DNA from 3 places in the Nocardiopsis sp. KDC1DS13DA1 genome. Region 2 is predicted to be linked to each of the others. Evidence: predicted binding sites of a transcription regulator. Region 2 holds the regulator's gene; each other region holds the start of a gene.
The links. Region 2 encodes HrcA, which represses chaperone genes, less so after heat shock. Its sites were predicted from a motif close to TTGGCACTCTCNNNNNGAGAGTGCCAA; they were not measured.
Positions count from the first base shown of each region.

Region 1 (4,311 bases), on a different contig from region 2:
ACCGAGGTGCTCCTTTTGGTTCTGGCGCTCCCGTCCGGGCCCGGAGGAAGGGACGGTGGTTCCGGGCGGTCGGGTTCTCGATGGTCCCCGGGCGCGCGGCGCCCCGCGGCGATAACGCCTTAACGTGACGAAGTCGTGACTGAGCGTATATGCGCGAGGCATGGGGGACCGGCTGCTCGAACCGCGTGCGGATCAATCAACCGGGGGCCTTCCGGGGGAGTCCATGAGAAGGGAAAGCAATCAGCGGTCGACAGTCTAACGACCGGCGCCCCGGGTACCCCAGGGGTCGGCCGAAGATCTGCGCGCGGAAGGTAACGATATGGTCCGCGCACCGTGACCGGACCACGCCTCCGGGACCGCTCAGGCGTTCTCCGGACGCGCGACCTCCCTGCACAGCAGGCTGTACGGGCGCTCCCCGATCCTGGTCAGCACCACCGTGACCGCCTCGGACCCGGAGGCGCGCAGGTCCCTGCGCAGCTTCTCGGTGTCGACCGCCGAACCGCGTTTCTTGATCGTTACCGTCCCCGCGCCGCGTGCGCGCAGCGCGGAGCGCAGCCTCTTCAGGGAGAACGGCAGGACGTCGGTGATCTCCAGGACCCGCCAGAGCGGTGAGGCCACCGCCCGGTCGGAGGTGAGGTAGGCGATCCGCTCGTCGAGCAGCGCGCCGTCCACGAGGGCGGCGGCCTCGGCCACCAGGTGCGAGCGCACCACGGCGGGGTCGGGGTCGTACAGGTAGCGCCGCGCGGGCGCCACGGGCGCGGGGCCGAGACCGGGGGCCTCGTCCAGGTGCGCCACCGCCCCCTCGGCGGCGAGCAGCCCGGGCCGCTCGTGCAGGACCGTCGCACGGCGCCGGGGGCCGTCGGCGAGGGCCCCGAACCACAGCGCCGCCTCCTTCAGCTCGCCGTCCACGGAGATCCACTCCGCGGCGGCGTCGGCGGGGAGTACCTCGTGCGGGATGCCGGGCGCCGCCTTGAGGCACGCGGCGGCCGAGCCCCGGGCCAGGTCGGTCGCCACGTCCCACGGCGGCGAGTAGGCCGCCGGGTCGAACACCCGGCCCCGGCCGCCGCGCCGCGCGGGGTCGCAGAACAGCAGCGGGTGGGCGCCGGGGGCGGTCCCGGTCACGTCGCCCTCGCGCACCCGGGCGCGGTCCGCCAGCCCGAGCGCGGCGATGTTGGCGCGGGCCACGGCGACGGTCAGCGGGTCGGCGTCCACGCCCTCGACCGGTACGCCCCGTTCGGCCAGGGCGAGCAGGTCCGCCCCGATCCCGCAGCACAGGTCGCCCGCGCGGCCCTCGTCCAGGACGGCGGCGGCCACGGCGGCGGTCCGCTCGGCTCGGTGGTCGGCCACCACCCGGCGGGTGGACTGTTCCAGACCGTGGGGCGTGAAGTACATCTCCCGGGCCCGGTCGCCGAACTTGGCCCTGCCGCGCTCGCGCAGCCCCACCTGGGTGAGGACCGCGTTGACCAGGTCGGATACGGGAAGATCGGGGGCGAGGGCGGCCACCCGGGGATCGCCGCGCAGCCGGGAGGCGGCCGCGAGCCCGTCGGCGGCGGCCTCCTGGGGGTCCACGCCCGCGAGCACCTCCCGGCCCTCGTCGGTGAGCAGAGCCGAGAAGGCTGGCTCGCGCATGGATCCTCCCTCGTTGGACGGTGTGGACGGCGCGGATCCGGGCACACTCCCGGGGCACCCCCGATCGCGGGTCCGCCGTGCTCCCGGCGTCGCTCCGCCGCGTCCCCGGCCGTGCCCCGCTCCGTGCGTTCCGGCGGCGGGTCCGCTGACCAGCGGCCCTCGCCACATTTCCATTCTGGCACTCGCAGGGGTAGAGTGCTAACCGCGACGAGGCCGGTCTGGCACCCGCGACGACAGGCCGCCGCGGTCGCCCCTTTTTTCGTAGCCGGTCCGTGCTCGCGCGCGGGCCGATGTCAGGACACCGAAACCTAGAAGGGGGAGGTCACACCGTGTCGACCGCCACCAAGACCGTGCTGAAGCCGCTTGAGGACCGCGTCGTGGTCAAGACCCTGGAGGCCGAGCAGACCACCGCCTCCGGCCTGGTCATCCCGGACACCGCCAAGGAGAAGCCGCAGGAGGGCGAGATCCTGGCCGTGGGCCCCGGCCGCCTCGACGACAAGGGCAACCGCGTCGCCATGGACGTCAGCGTCGGCGACGTCGTCCTCTACAGCAAGTACGGCGGCACCGAGGTCAAGTACGACGGTGACGAGTACCTGGTCCTGTCCGCCCGCGACATCCTCGCGGTCGTCGAGAAGTAGGTCTCGACCGGGGGCTCGCTCCGAGCCCCCGGCCAGCCAGTTCTCCGCATCCCGCACCGGTCGGCGCCTCGCCGGGCGGGCGGGATGTTCCTTTGCGACCACAGGAGGAAGTACTCACCATGCCGAAGATCCTGGAGTTCGAGGACGACGCCCGCCGCGCCCTCGAGCGGGGCGTCGACAGCCTCGCCAACGCCGTCAAGGTGACGCTCGGCCCGCGCGGCCGCAACGTCGTCATCGACAAGAAGTTCGGTGCGCCGACCATCACCAACGACGGTGTCACCGTCGCCCGTGAGGTCGAGCTGGACGACCCCTACGAGAACCTGGGCGCCCAGCTCGTCAAGGAGGTCGCCACCAAGACCAACGACGCCGCCGGCGACGGCACCACCACCGCCACCGTGCTCGCCCAGGCGCTCGTCCGCGAGGGTCTGCGCAGCGTCACGGCCGGCGCCTCCCCGATGTCCCTGAAGAAGGGCATCGACGCCGCCGCGGAGAAGGTGTCGGAGATCCTCGTCGAGCGGGCCCGCCCGGTCGAGGAGCGCGCCGACATCGCCTACGTCGCCACCAACTCCGCCCAGGACGCGCAGATCGGCGACCTCATCGCCGAGGCGTTCGACAAGGTCGGCAAGGACGGCGTCATCACGGTGGAGGAGGCCCCGACCTTCGGTCTGGACCTCGACTTCACCGAGGGCCTGCAGTTCGACAAGGGCTACGTCTCGCCCTACTTCGTCACCGACGGCGACCGCCAGGAGGCGGTGCTGGAGGACGTCCGGATCCTCATCAACCAGGGCAAGATCAGCAACCTCAACGATCTGCTGCCGCTCCTGGAGAAGGTCGTCCAGGACAAGAAGCCGCTGCTCATCATCGCCGAGGACATCGAGGGCGACGCCCTGGGCGCCCTGGTGCTGAACAAGATGCGCGGCATGCTCAACGTCGCCGCCGTCAAGGCGCCCGGCTTCGGCGAGCGCCGCAAGGCCATGCTCCAGGACATCGCCGTCCTGACCGGCGGCCAGGTCATCGCCGAGGAGGTCGGCCTGACCCTGGAGAACGCCGACCTGGACGCCCTGGGCACCGCCCGCCGCGTCACCGTCACCAAGGACGCCACCACGATCGTGGACGGCGCCGGCGAGCAGGCCGAGGTCGAGGACCGCGTCCGCCAGATCCGCAAGGAGATCGAGGCCAGCGACTCCGACTGGGACCGCGAGAAGCTCCAGGAGCGCCTGGCCAAGCTCGCGGGCGGCGTCTCGGTCCTGCGCGTCGGCGCGGCCACCGAGGTCGAGCTCAAGGAGAAGAAGCACCGCCTGGAGGACGCCATCTCGGCGACCCGCGCGGCCATCGAGGAGGGCATCGTCGCCGGTGGCGGCGCCTCCCTGGTGCACGCGGCCAAGGCCCTGGACGACCTGGGCCTGACCGGTGACGAGGCCACCGGCGTGGGGATCGTCCGCCGCGCCCTGGTCGAGCCCGCCCGGTGGATCGCGGAGAACGCGGGCGCCGAGGGCTACGTGGTCACGCACCGCGTCTCCGAGCTGGAGGTCGGCCACGGCTTCAACGCCGCCACCGGCGCCTACGGCGACCTGACCGCCGAGGGCATCATCGACCCGGTCAAGGTCTCCCGCTCCGCCGTCCAGAACGCCGCGTCCATCGCGGGCATGCTCCTGACCACCGAGGCGCTGGTCGTGGACAAGCCCGAGGAGGAGGCCGAGGACGGCCACGGCCACGGGCACGGCCACTAGGAGCCGGCCACCGGGGCGGCGGCCCCGGGCACGTCGTTCGGGGGTGGGGCGCGTCGTCGCTCCACCCCCGTCCACTACCACGGTATTCCCGGCACATCCTCCAAAAAGTGTGGTGTTTTCGGGCGTTTTTCCCAAAACGTGACCATTCCGTAGTTGTCGATTGGAGCGGTTGGGTCCCGCGTTGGGGGCATCATTCGTTACGTGACGGATGCAGGCGCCCGGGGGGGCGTTACCGCGCGGCCGGGAACGCACCGGGATGGAACGCACCAGGATGCGGACCAGGCGACGCGCGACACGGGTTTGAACCATCTGGG
Region 1 is NZ_JBVMUY010000003.1:109,605-113,915, reverse strand. It holds gene ACTVAJ_RS01480 (coiled-coil domain-containing protein) at 1-2, opposite strand, end outside; gene ACTVAJ_RS01475 (THUMP-like domain-containing protein) at 361-1,629, opposite strand; gene groES (co-chaperone GroES) at 1,959-2,267, shown strand; gene groL (chaperonin GroEL) at 2,387-3,997, shown strand; gene shbA (RNA polymerase sigma factor ShbA) at 4,199-4,311, shown strand, end outside.
Region 1: a site for HrcA is predicted at 1,805-1,831, ahead of groES (co-chaperone GroES). Genes of this name have one in related genera too.

Region 2 (4,311 bases):
GCCACCGCCGCGCGGTCGGCGAGCCCGGTCACCTCCGGCAACCGACCGCGCCGCGCCTGCTTGGCCGCCTCCCGGGCGGTGGAGCGCCACCTGCCCAGGGACTTGGCCACCCGGTCACCCTTCCACCGGGTGACGCAGCGTTCGGCCGCCCAGGGCACGACGGCGTCCACCCCGGCCTCGGTCATCATCTCCACGGCCAGTTCCCCGCGGTCGCCCTTGGGCAGGGCCTGGACGACGGTCAGGCGCGGGCTGGGTTCCGGTTCCTCCCAGCGTTCGACCACCGAGCAGACGATCCCGTCCTTGGCGACCCCGGTCACCGTGCAGCGGGCACGCCGACCGAGGCCGTCGGACAGGTCCACCGTCTCGCCCTCGCGGATCCGGCGTACGACGGCGGCGTGCCGCCCCTCCGGGCCCGTGACCTCGATCCGGTCGGCCGCCAGGTCGGCGGTGTCGACCAGGAAGACCGCCGGGGTCACTTGGCTCCGAAGGCGTCGCGGATCTTGGCGAAGAACCCGCCGTGGCCGGGGCTGAAGCGCCCGGGCGACTGGTCCTCACCGCGCAGTTCGGCGAACTTGCGCAGCAGCGCCTCCTGCTCCTCGTCGAGCTTGGAGGGGGTCTCCACGTCGACGCGGATGCGCAGGTCGCCGCGGCCGCCGCCGTCGAGGTGGGTGACGCCCTTGTTCGGCAGGGTGATGACGTGACCGGAGTTGGTACCCGGACGCAGGTCGATGTTCTCCGTGCCGTCGAGGGTGTCGAAGGCGAAGGAGGCGCCCAGCGCGGCGGCCGTCATGGGGACGGTCACGGTGCAGTGCAGGTCGTCGCCGCGCCGCTCGAAGGTGGGGTGCGGGCGCTGGACGATCTCCAGGATGATGTCGCCGCGCGGTCCCCCGTTGGGGCCCACCTCGCCCTCACCCGCGAGCTGGATGCGGGTGCCGTCGTCGACCCCGGCCGGGATCTTGACCGTGCGGGTGACCTTCTCCCGCACCCGGCCCTCGCCCGCGCAGTCGGCGCAGGGGTCGGTGATGACCGTGCCCTGGCCCGAGCACTGCGGGCAGGGGCGCGAGGTCATGACCTGTCCGAGGAAGGAGCGCGTGACCTGGGAGACCTCACCCTGGCCGTGGCACATCTCGCACGTGGTGCGGTGCGACCCCGAGGCCGTCCCCTCGCCCTGGCAGGTCTCGCACAGGATCGCCGTGGGGAAGGTGATCTCCTTGCTGACGCCGAACGCGGTCTCCTTGAGGTCCAGCTCGACGCGGATCTTGATGCTGCGTCCGCGCCGGACCCGCTCGCGCGGACCGCGCCCGCCGGGCTGTCCGCCGCCGAAGAACGCGTTCATGATGTCGTCGAACGCGAAGCCGCCCGCGCCGCCGAAGCCTCCGGCGCCGCCGCCGGCCGGAGCGAAGGGGTCCTGGCCCATGTCGAACATCCGGCGCTTGTTCTCGTCGGAGAGGACCTCGTAGGCCTGGGTCACCTCCTTGAAGCGCTCCTGTGTCGCGGGGTCGGGGTTGATGTCCGGGTGCAGCTCGCGCGCGAGCCTCCGGTACGCCTTCTTGATCTCGTCCTTGGACGCGTCACGACGCACCCCGAGAACCTGGTAATAGTCTCTGGCCACTGAGTTACTGCCCTGCCAAAATCTGTCCGACATACCGGGCAACCGCGCGTACGGCGCCCATCGTTCCCGGGTAATCCATCCGGGTGGGGCCCACGACTCCGATCTTGGCCAGCGACTGGTTTCCCACGCCGTAGTCGGCCGACACGATGGAGGTGGAGCGCAGGCCCTCGTGGAAGTTCTCCTCACCGATGCGCACGGTCAGCATCGAGGGATCCTTCGCCTCACCCAGCAAACGGATGAGGACCATGTTCTCTTCCAGCGCTTCCAGCACGTCCCGCAGACTGGCCGCGAAGTCCACCGCCGCGAGGTTGGCGGTGCCCGCCAGGACGATCTTCTCCTCGTGGCGCTCCACGAGGCTCTCCAGCAGGATCGACAGGACCGCCACCGCCATGCGGCGGTGCTCCGGGTCGACCTGCGCCGGCAGGTCGTCCACCGCGTCGGGGACGTCGCCGAGGAGGCGCCCCGCGATGGCCCGGTTCAGCATCGCCCGCAGGTCGTTGACCGCGCTCTCACTGACCGTCCCCAGCCCGTCGATGACCCTCTGCTCGACCCTACCCGTGTTGGTGATCACGACCATCATGAGCCGTGGCCCGCCCAGGGGCACCAGTTCCACGTGCTGCACCGACGAACGGGTCAGGGACGGGTACTGGACGATCGCCACCTGGCGCGTGAGCTGCGCCAGCAGACGCACCGTACGCGCGACGATCTCGTCGAGGTCCACCGCACCCGTGAGGAAGGACTCGATGGCCCTCCGTTCGGCGACCGAGAGCGGCTTGACCGAGGAGAGACGGTCCACGAAGAGCCGGTAGCCCTTGTCCGTGGGCACACGCCCCGCACTGGTGTGCGGCTGGGTGATGTAGCCGTCCTCCTCCAGGGCGACCATGTCGTTGCGGATGGTCGCGGGTGAAACCCCGAGGCGGTGCCGGTCCGCGAGGGCTTTGGAGCCAACGGGTTCGTTGGTGTTGACGAAGTCCTCGACGACGGCACGCAGGACCGCGAGCTTGCGCTCATCCAGCAACTCGCCACCTCCTGGCACTCCGTGGTCCTCAGTGCTAATTCTAAGCCCGGCCGCAAACGAGGTCCGCTACCGACGGGTAGTAGCGCTCCCGGCGGTCCCCGGCCCGCACCCGCCGGGCGCGTCCCGACCGGGTCCGGGCCGCGCCGGGAAGGGCGGCACCCCGGGCGCGGCCCCCACCAGTAGACTGCACGACCGTGGCACCTAAGGGAACCGGCCGCTACGGCCGTGACGTTCTGGCCCAGGACTGGCGGCGCCCCGGGCGGCGGGAGGTCCCCGAGACACCGCTGAGCAGGGACCTGGTCGTGGAGGACGCCGAGGAGACCTTCTGCGGCGCCGTGGTGGCCTGGGACAAGGCGACCGTGACCCTGGAGGACCGGCACGGACGGCGCCGGGTGTTCGACCTGGAACCGGCGGCCTTCCTCGTCGACGGGCGGCCGGTCACACTGGTGCGCCCCGCGGCCGCGCCGGGGGGACCGCTGCGCAGCGCGTCCGGCTCGATCGCGGTGACGGACGCCCGGGCGCGTACCGCACGGCAGAGCCGGATCTACGTCGAGGGCGCGCACGACGCCGAACTCGTGGAGAAGGTCTGGGGGCACGACCTCCGTGTGGAGGGTGTGGCCGTAGAGTTCCTGGAGGGGGTCGACGACCTTCCCTCGATCGTCGCGGACTTCTCCCCCGGTCCCGGCCGCCGGTTGGGAGTGCTGGTGGACCACCTCGTTCCCGGCTCCAAGGAGAGCAGGATCGCCGGGCGGGTGCGCGGCGATCACGTCCTGGTCGTCGGCCACCCCTACGTCGACGTCTGGCAGGCGGTACGTCCCCGGAGCCTGGGTATCAGGCGCTGGCCCGAGGTGCCCCGGGGCACGCCCTGGAAGGAGGGGGTCGTCCGCGCGCTGGGATGGCCGGTGGAGACCGGTGAGGCCTGGCGCAGGATCCTGGGGTCGGTGCGCTCCTACGCCGATCTGGAGCCGTCGCTGCTCGGTCGGGTCGAGGAGCTCATCGACTTCGTCACCGGTCCGCATCCGGACGAACACCGGGACGTGCCCGGCGGACGTACGCCCTAGGATTCACTCCAGGCGACGGCGAGGACACAGCGTCCGGTCGTGCCGGTCGCCCGTCTCGGCCCCTCCCCGGTCGTCGGCACAGCCCCCACAGACAACAACCGCCCCTCAGCAGCGGAGCCAAGGAAGAGCATGAGCGAGACCCCGACGAACCCCCCGTCCCCGGAGGACCCCCAGGGCCAGCAGCCCGCGCCTCCCCAGCAGTCTCCGCAGCAACAGGAACAGCCCCCGCAGCAGGCGAACCCGCAGTCACCTGTCCAGCCCCAGGCGTACGCCCCCCAGCCGGAGGCCGACCAGCCCTCGGGGGGTCAGCCGCCGTACGCCCCCCAACCGGAGGCCGACCAGCCCTCGGGGGGTCAGGCGGTGTTCGGACAGCCGTCGGGCGGGCAGTCCCCCCACGCCCCCGGCCCCGAACAGCAGGGCTTCCAGGCGCCCGCGCCCGACCCGGCGCAGCAGCAGTTCCAGGGCCGGCCCGGGCAGCACCAGCAGCCGTCGGGCGGCCAGCAGGGCTTCGCGCCGCCCCCGGGTCCGGGGCAGCCCCACCAGCAGGGGTACGCCCAGCAGCCGCCCGCCCCGCAGGGGTACGCCCAGCCCGCGGCCGAGCAGTCGCCGTACGCGCCCCC
Region 2 is NZ_JBVMUY010000030.1:18,098-22,408, reverse strand. It holds gene ACTVAJ_RS19510 (16S rRNA (uracil(1498)-N(3))-methyltransferase) at 1-476, opposite strand, end outside; gene dnaJ (molecular chaperone DnaJ) at 473-1,612, opposite strand; gene hrcA (heat-inducible transcriptional repressor HrcA) at 1,617-2,630, opposite strand; gene ACTVAJ_RS19495 (DUF3097 domain-containing protein) at 2,825-3,691, shown strand; gene ACTVAJ_RS19490 (hypothetical protein) at 3,938-4,311, opposite strand, start outside.

Region 3 (4,311 bases), on a different contig from region 2:
GACGCCGCCTCCGACTTCTTCGAGCTCAACATGCGGTACGTGGAGGCGTACGGCGAGAACATGTGTCTCACCAGTGCCTACCGTGACCTGCCGAACCAGTACCGCGTGTACCGCGAGGTGCCGCCGGGCTACGCCGCCGTCCCGGGTACGAGTAACCACGGGCTGGGTCAGGCGCTCGACCTCGGCTGCGGTATCCAGAACTACCGCTCCGATCGGTGGAACTGGATGAACGCCAACGGTCCGGACTTCGGTTGGGAGCACCCGGCGTGGGCCAAGTCGAACCCGTTCGAACCCTGGCACTGGGAGTACCAGCGCTGATCGGAGGGGCGGCCCGGTGGGGACGGCGCACGGCCGCCCCCACCGGACGGATCAGACCGTCTCCGGGGTGAGTTCGCTGGTGCACTGGCCGCAGCGGCTGGCCTTCTTGGGGACGTCGCCGAGGCAGTAGGGGCACGACCGGGTGGTGGCCTCCTCCGCCTTCTCGAACCGCTCCAGGAGCTTGCCGACCGGCATCACCACGAAGAAGTACAGGATGGCGGCCGTGATGAGGAACGAGATCAGGGCGTCGACGAACGCGCCGTACATGAACCGGCTGTCGTTGATCTCGAAGTAGAGGTCGCCGAACGTGGGGATCCCGCCGAAGATCCCGATCAGCGGGGTGATGAACCCTTCGGTGAACGCGGTGATGAGGTTGGCGAAGACGGCGCCGATCACGACCGCGACCGCCAGCTGCACCAGGTTCCCCTGAAGCAGGAACTTCTTGAAGCCTTCCATGGAACTGCCCTACGTAACTCGTGTTGTCAGGTGTGGCGCCGGATATGGCGCTTGGTCAGCATTCACCACCCGTGGTCATCGGTCAACCGCGCATGGTGATCGACAGGCGTGAGGCGGCCGCGTGCCCGGCCAGCGCCCGGGCCTCGCCCGGGGTGGCGGCGATGACCAGGAGGGCACCGCCCTCTCCGCCACCGGGGCCCTCGTCCGGTACGGCGAGAACGGGCCGGTCCCCGGCCACCTCCTCCGCCGGCCTCGCGCGCGGTCGGTGCGGATCGCCGTGTCCGGTGGCGGCCAGGACGTCCACCCGGTCGCCCGGTGACAGCAGGCCGACCGCCCCGGGGTCGGCGACCCGGACCGGGACCGCGACCAGGCCGGGTCCGTAGGCGCGGGCGGGGGGATCGGCCAGGCGGGCGTCGGTGATCACCTCACCGCGGCGTACGGGGGCGTTGAGGAGGAGTCCGGCGGTGGCGGTACCGGAGGCGAGGGCGCCGTCGGGGGCCGCGGGGCCGGGCAGGGCGCGGCGGACGAGGTCGCGCTCGGTGAGGGGGTGGGAGGGGTCGAGGTCGCGGGCGGCGACGAGTACCTCGGTGGTGGCTCCCGGCGGGGGGCGGAGCAGCAGGGCCGTGCTGAGCAGCGCGACGGCGGCGAGCAGGGTCGCGATGAGGCGCCGGTGCCGGTCGATCAGGCGGGTGAGGGCGTTGCGGTGGCGGTGGGGCCGGGAGGGAGCGGTGGCCATGACTCCACGCTAGGGCGCCAAGACGCGCCGTGGCGGTTGTCCACAGGCCGGATCCCCGCAGGGGCGGACGGTGCGCCGCCGGAGATCGGCGGCGCGCTGACCGTCAGCGGCCGCGGCGGTTCAGTTGGCCGCGGCGGGGGTACTGGACGCGCTGGACGCGCTGTCCGAGCCGCTCTTGCCGGACGATCCGGAGTCGCCGGAGGAGCTCGCCGGGCTCTTGGCGTCGGAGGAGTCGGACGAGGAGGAGGCCGAGTCGCCGCTCTTGCCCTCACCGGACGTCGAACCGGTGATGGCGGAGCTCTTGGAGGACGTGCCGCTGTCGGTGCGGTAGAAGCCCGAGCCCTTGAACACGATGCCCACGGCGGAGTACACCTTGCGCAGGCGCCCCTCGCACTCGGGGCAGACGGTCAGGGAGTCGTCACTGAAGCTCTGCACGACCTCCATCTGGGCGCCGCACTCGGTGCACGCGTACTGGTACGTAGGCACTGTTCGTGTCCTCCTAAACTGGCACTCTCGCCCGTTGACTGCTAAATAGTAGTCGGTCGCCGACCTGGGCCGCGACAGCACCTCGTGCCGAACGGGCCTCGGAGAGGGCGGAACCGGGACGGCGGCGTCACCGGGCGCGACCGTCAGTCACAACGCTGCGGCGGGGTGGGTTAATCCCCGGTCATCCGCTTCGTCCGTTCCCGCGCGTCGGGCCAGACCGAGGCGCCGGGGTCGAAGGCGCGCAGGCCCCCACCCGGTGTGACCACGGCGTCCACCGGCTGGTCGTGCGGTTCGCCGGGCACCGACGCCACGAACTCCTCGTCGTGCACCACCGCGATCGAGGGCGTGTGCGGGCCCTTGCGGGCCAGCGCACGGTCGTAGCAGCCCGCCCCGCGCCCCAGCCGCATCCCCCCGCGGTCCACGGCCAGCGCCGGGCAGATCACCGCGTCGGCCCGGGCCAGCACCCCGGCCCCGTAGCGGTGGCCGGTGGGTTCGACGAGCCCGTGCCCGGCCGGGGCCAGGCTCTCGGGGCCCTCGAAGGCGGCCCAGTCCAGGTCGCCCCCGGGCAGGAAGACCGGCAGCAGCACGTACGCGCCGCGCTTCCACAGCGCCGTCACGAGCCTGCGGGTGTCCGGTTCACCGCCGACCGAGTAGTAACAGGCGACGGTTCCGCCCATGGCCAGCCACGGGAGTCCCATGAGGGCGTCCCGGACCGCCGCCCCCACCCGGTCGCGCTCGTCGCTCCCGCGCTCCCGGCGCGCGGCCAGGATCCGCCGCCGCAGTGCCCGTTTGTCCGACCGGTCCCCCGGTTCGCCCTCGCCGCTCATGGTCCCAGTCTGGCACCGTCCGTCCCCTCCGGACCCGGGGCCTCCCTGCCGCCCACGGTGAACACCGGGTGGCGGTTTCTGGTCATTGGTCCGAAACCGCCGGGACTTCTCCACCGGTGAAGGCACGAGAAGAGCACGGGCGGCCGGGCGTCTGTCCTAGAGTGCCGACATGAGTGCCGACACCGACCAGACGCGGACCCGACCCGCCGCCACCTCCGTCACGAAGGCGGTCGTGCCCGCGGCGGGCCTGGGCACCCGTTTCCTGCCCGCGACCAAGGCCACTCCCAAGGAGATGCTGCCGATCGTGGACAAGCCCGCGATCCAGTACGTCCTGGAGGAGGCGGTCGCCGCCCGGCTGCGCGACGTCCTGATGATCACCGGGCGCAGCAAGCGTTCGATCGAGGACCACTTCGACCGGGCCTACGAGCTGGAGGAGGCGCTGGCGGCCAAGGGCGACCAGGAGCGCCTCCGGTCGGTGCGCGAGTCCAGCGACCTGGCCCAGGTGCACTACGTCCGCCAGGGTGAGCCCCGGGGACTGGGCCACGCCGTGCTGTGCGCGGAGGCGCACGTCGGCGACAACCCGTTCGCGGTGCTGCTCGGCGACGACCTGATCGACAACTCCGGCCTGCTCAGCCGGATGATCGAGGTACGCGAGCGGCACGGGGGCAGCGTCGTCGCGCTCATGGAGGTCGAGCCCGAACAGGTCTCCCTCTACGGCTGCGCGGGCATCGAGCCCACCGACGAGGAGGACGTCGTCACCGTCACCGACCTCGTCGAGAAACCCGCTCCGGAGCAGGCGCCGAGCCGGTGGGCGATCATCGGCCGCTACGTCTGCGACCCGGCCGTCTTCCCGGTCCTGCACGAGACCCCGCCGGGGCGCGGCGGCGAGATCCAGCTGACCGACGCCCTGCGCGAGCTCGCCCGGCGCAAGCCCGAGGACGGCGGGACCGTGCGCGGCGTCCTGTTCCGGGGCCGCCGCTACGACACCGGCAACAAGGCGGACTACATCCGCACGGTGGTCGACTTCGCCTGCCGACGCCCCGACCTGGCCGCCGAACTGCTGCCCTGGCTGCGGGAGTTCGTCGAACGCCAGGAGAGGTCCGCCCACCCGTCACCCGCCACCGCCCCGGAGGCCGCTCCGCGGTAGGGCGGGGCACCCTCAACGGGCGGCCTTCGGCCGGGGTGTTCTTCTTTCCGTCACCCGCCACCGCCCCGGGGGCCGCTTCGCGGTAGGGCGGGGCACCCTCAACGGGCGGCCTTCGGCCGGGGTGTCCTTCTCCCCGTCACCCGCCACCGCCCCGGGGGCCGCCTCCGGTGCGGTCCTCCTGGCCGGTGCCCGGGTCCGTCGTGGTGACAATGGGACGTGGGCCTCCTACCGAGACGGCTGGGTCGCCCACGTGGACCACGAGCCGGAGGGACCCCCTTGAAGACCGTCGAACAGCACGTCAACGACGTCCTCGGACTGATCACGCCGCCCGAACCGACCGA
Region 3 is NZ_JBVMUY010000003.1:153,647-157,957, reverse strand. It holds gene ACTVAJ_RS01705 (D-alanyl-D-alanine carboxypeptidase family protein) at 1-318, shown strand, start outside; gene mscL (large conductance mechanosensitive channel protein MscL) at 370-774, opposite strand; gene ACTVAJ_RS01695 (CpaB family protein) at 857-1,510, opposite strand; gene ACTVAJ_RS01690 (FmdB family zinc ribbon protein) at 1,631-1,996, opposite strand; gene ACTVAJ_RS01685 (5-formyltetrahydrofolate cyclo-ligase) at 2,167-2,823, opposite strand; gene galU (UTP--glucose-1-phosphate uridylyltransferase GalU) at 2,993-3,970, shown strand; gene glp (molybdotransferase-like divisome protein Glp) at 4,247-4,311, shown strand, end outside.
Region 3: a site for HrcA is predicted at 2,015-2,041, ahead of ACTVAJ_RS01690 (FmdB family zinc ribbon protein). Genes of this name have one in related genera too.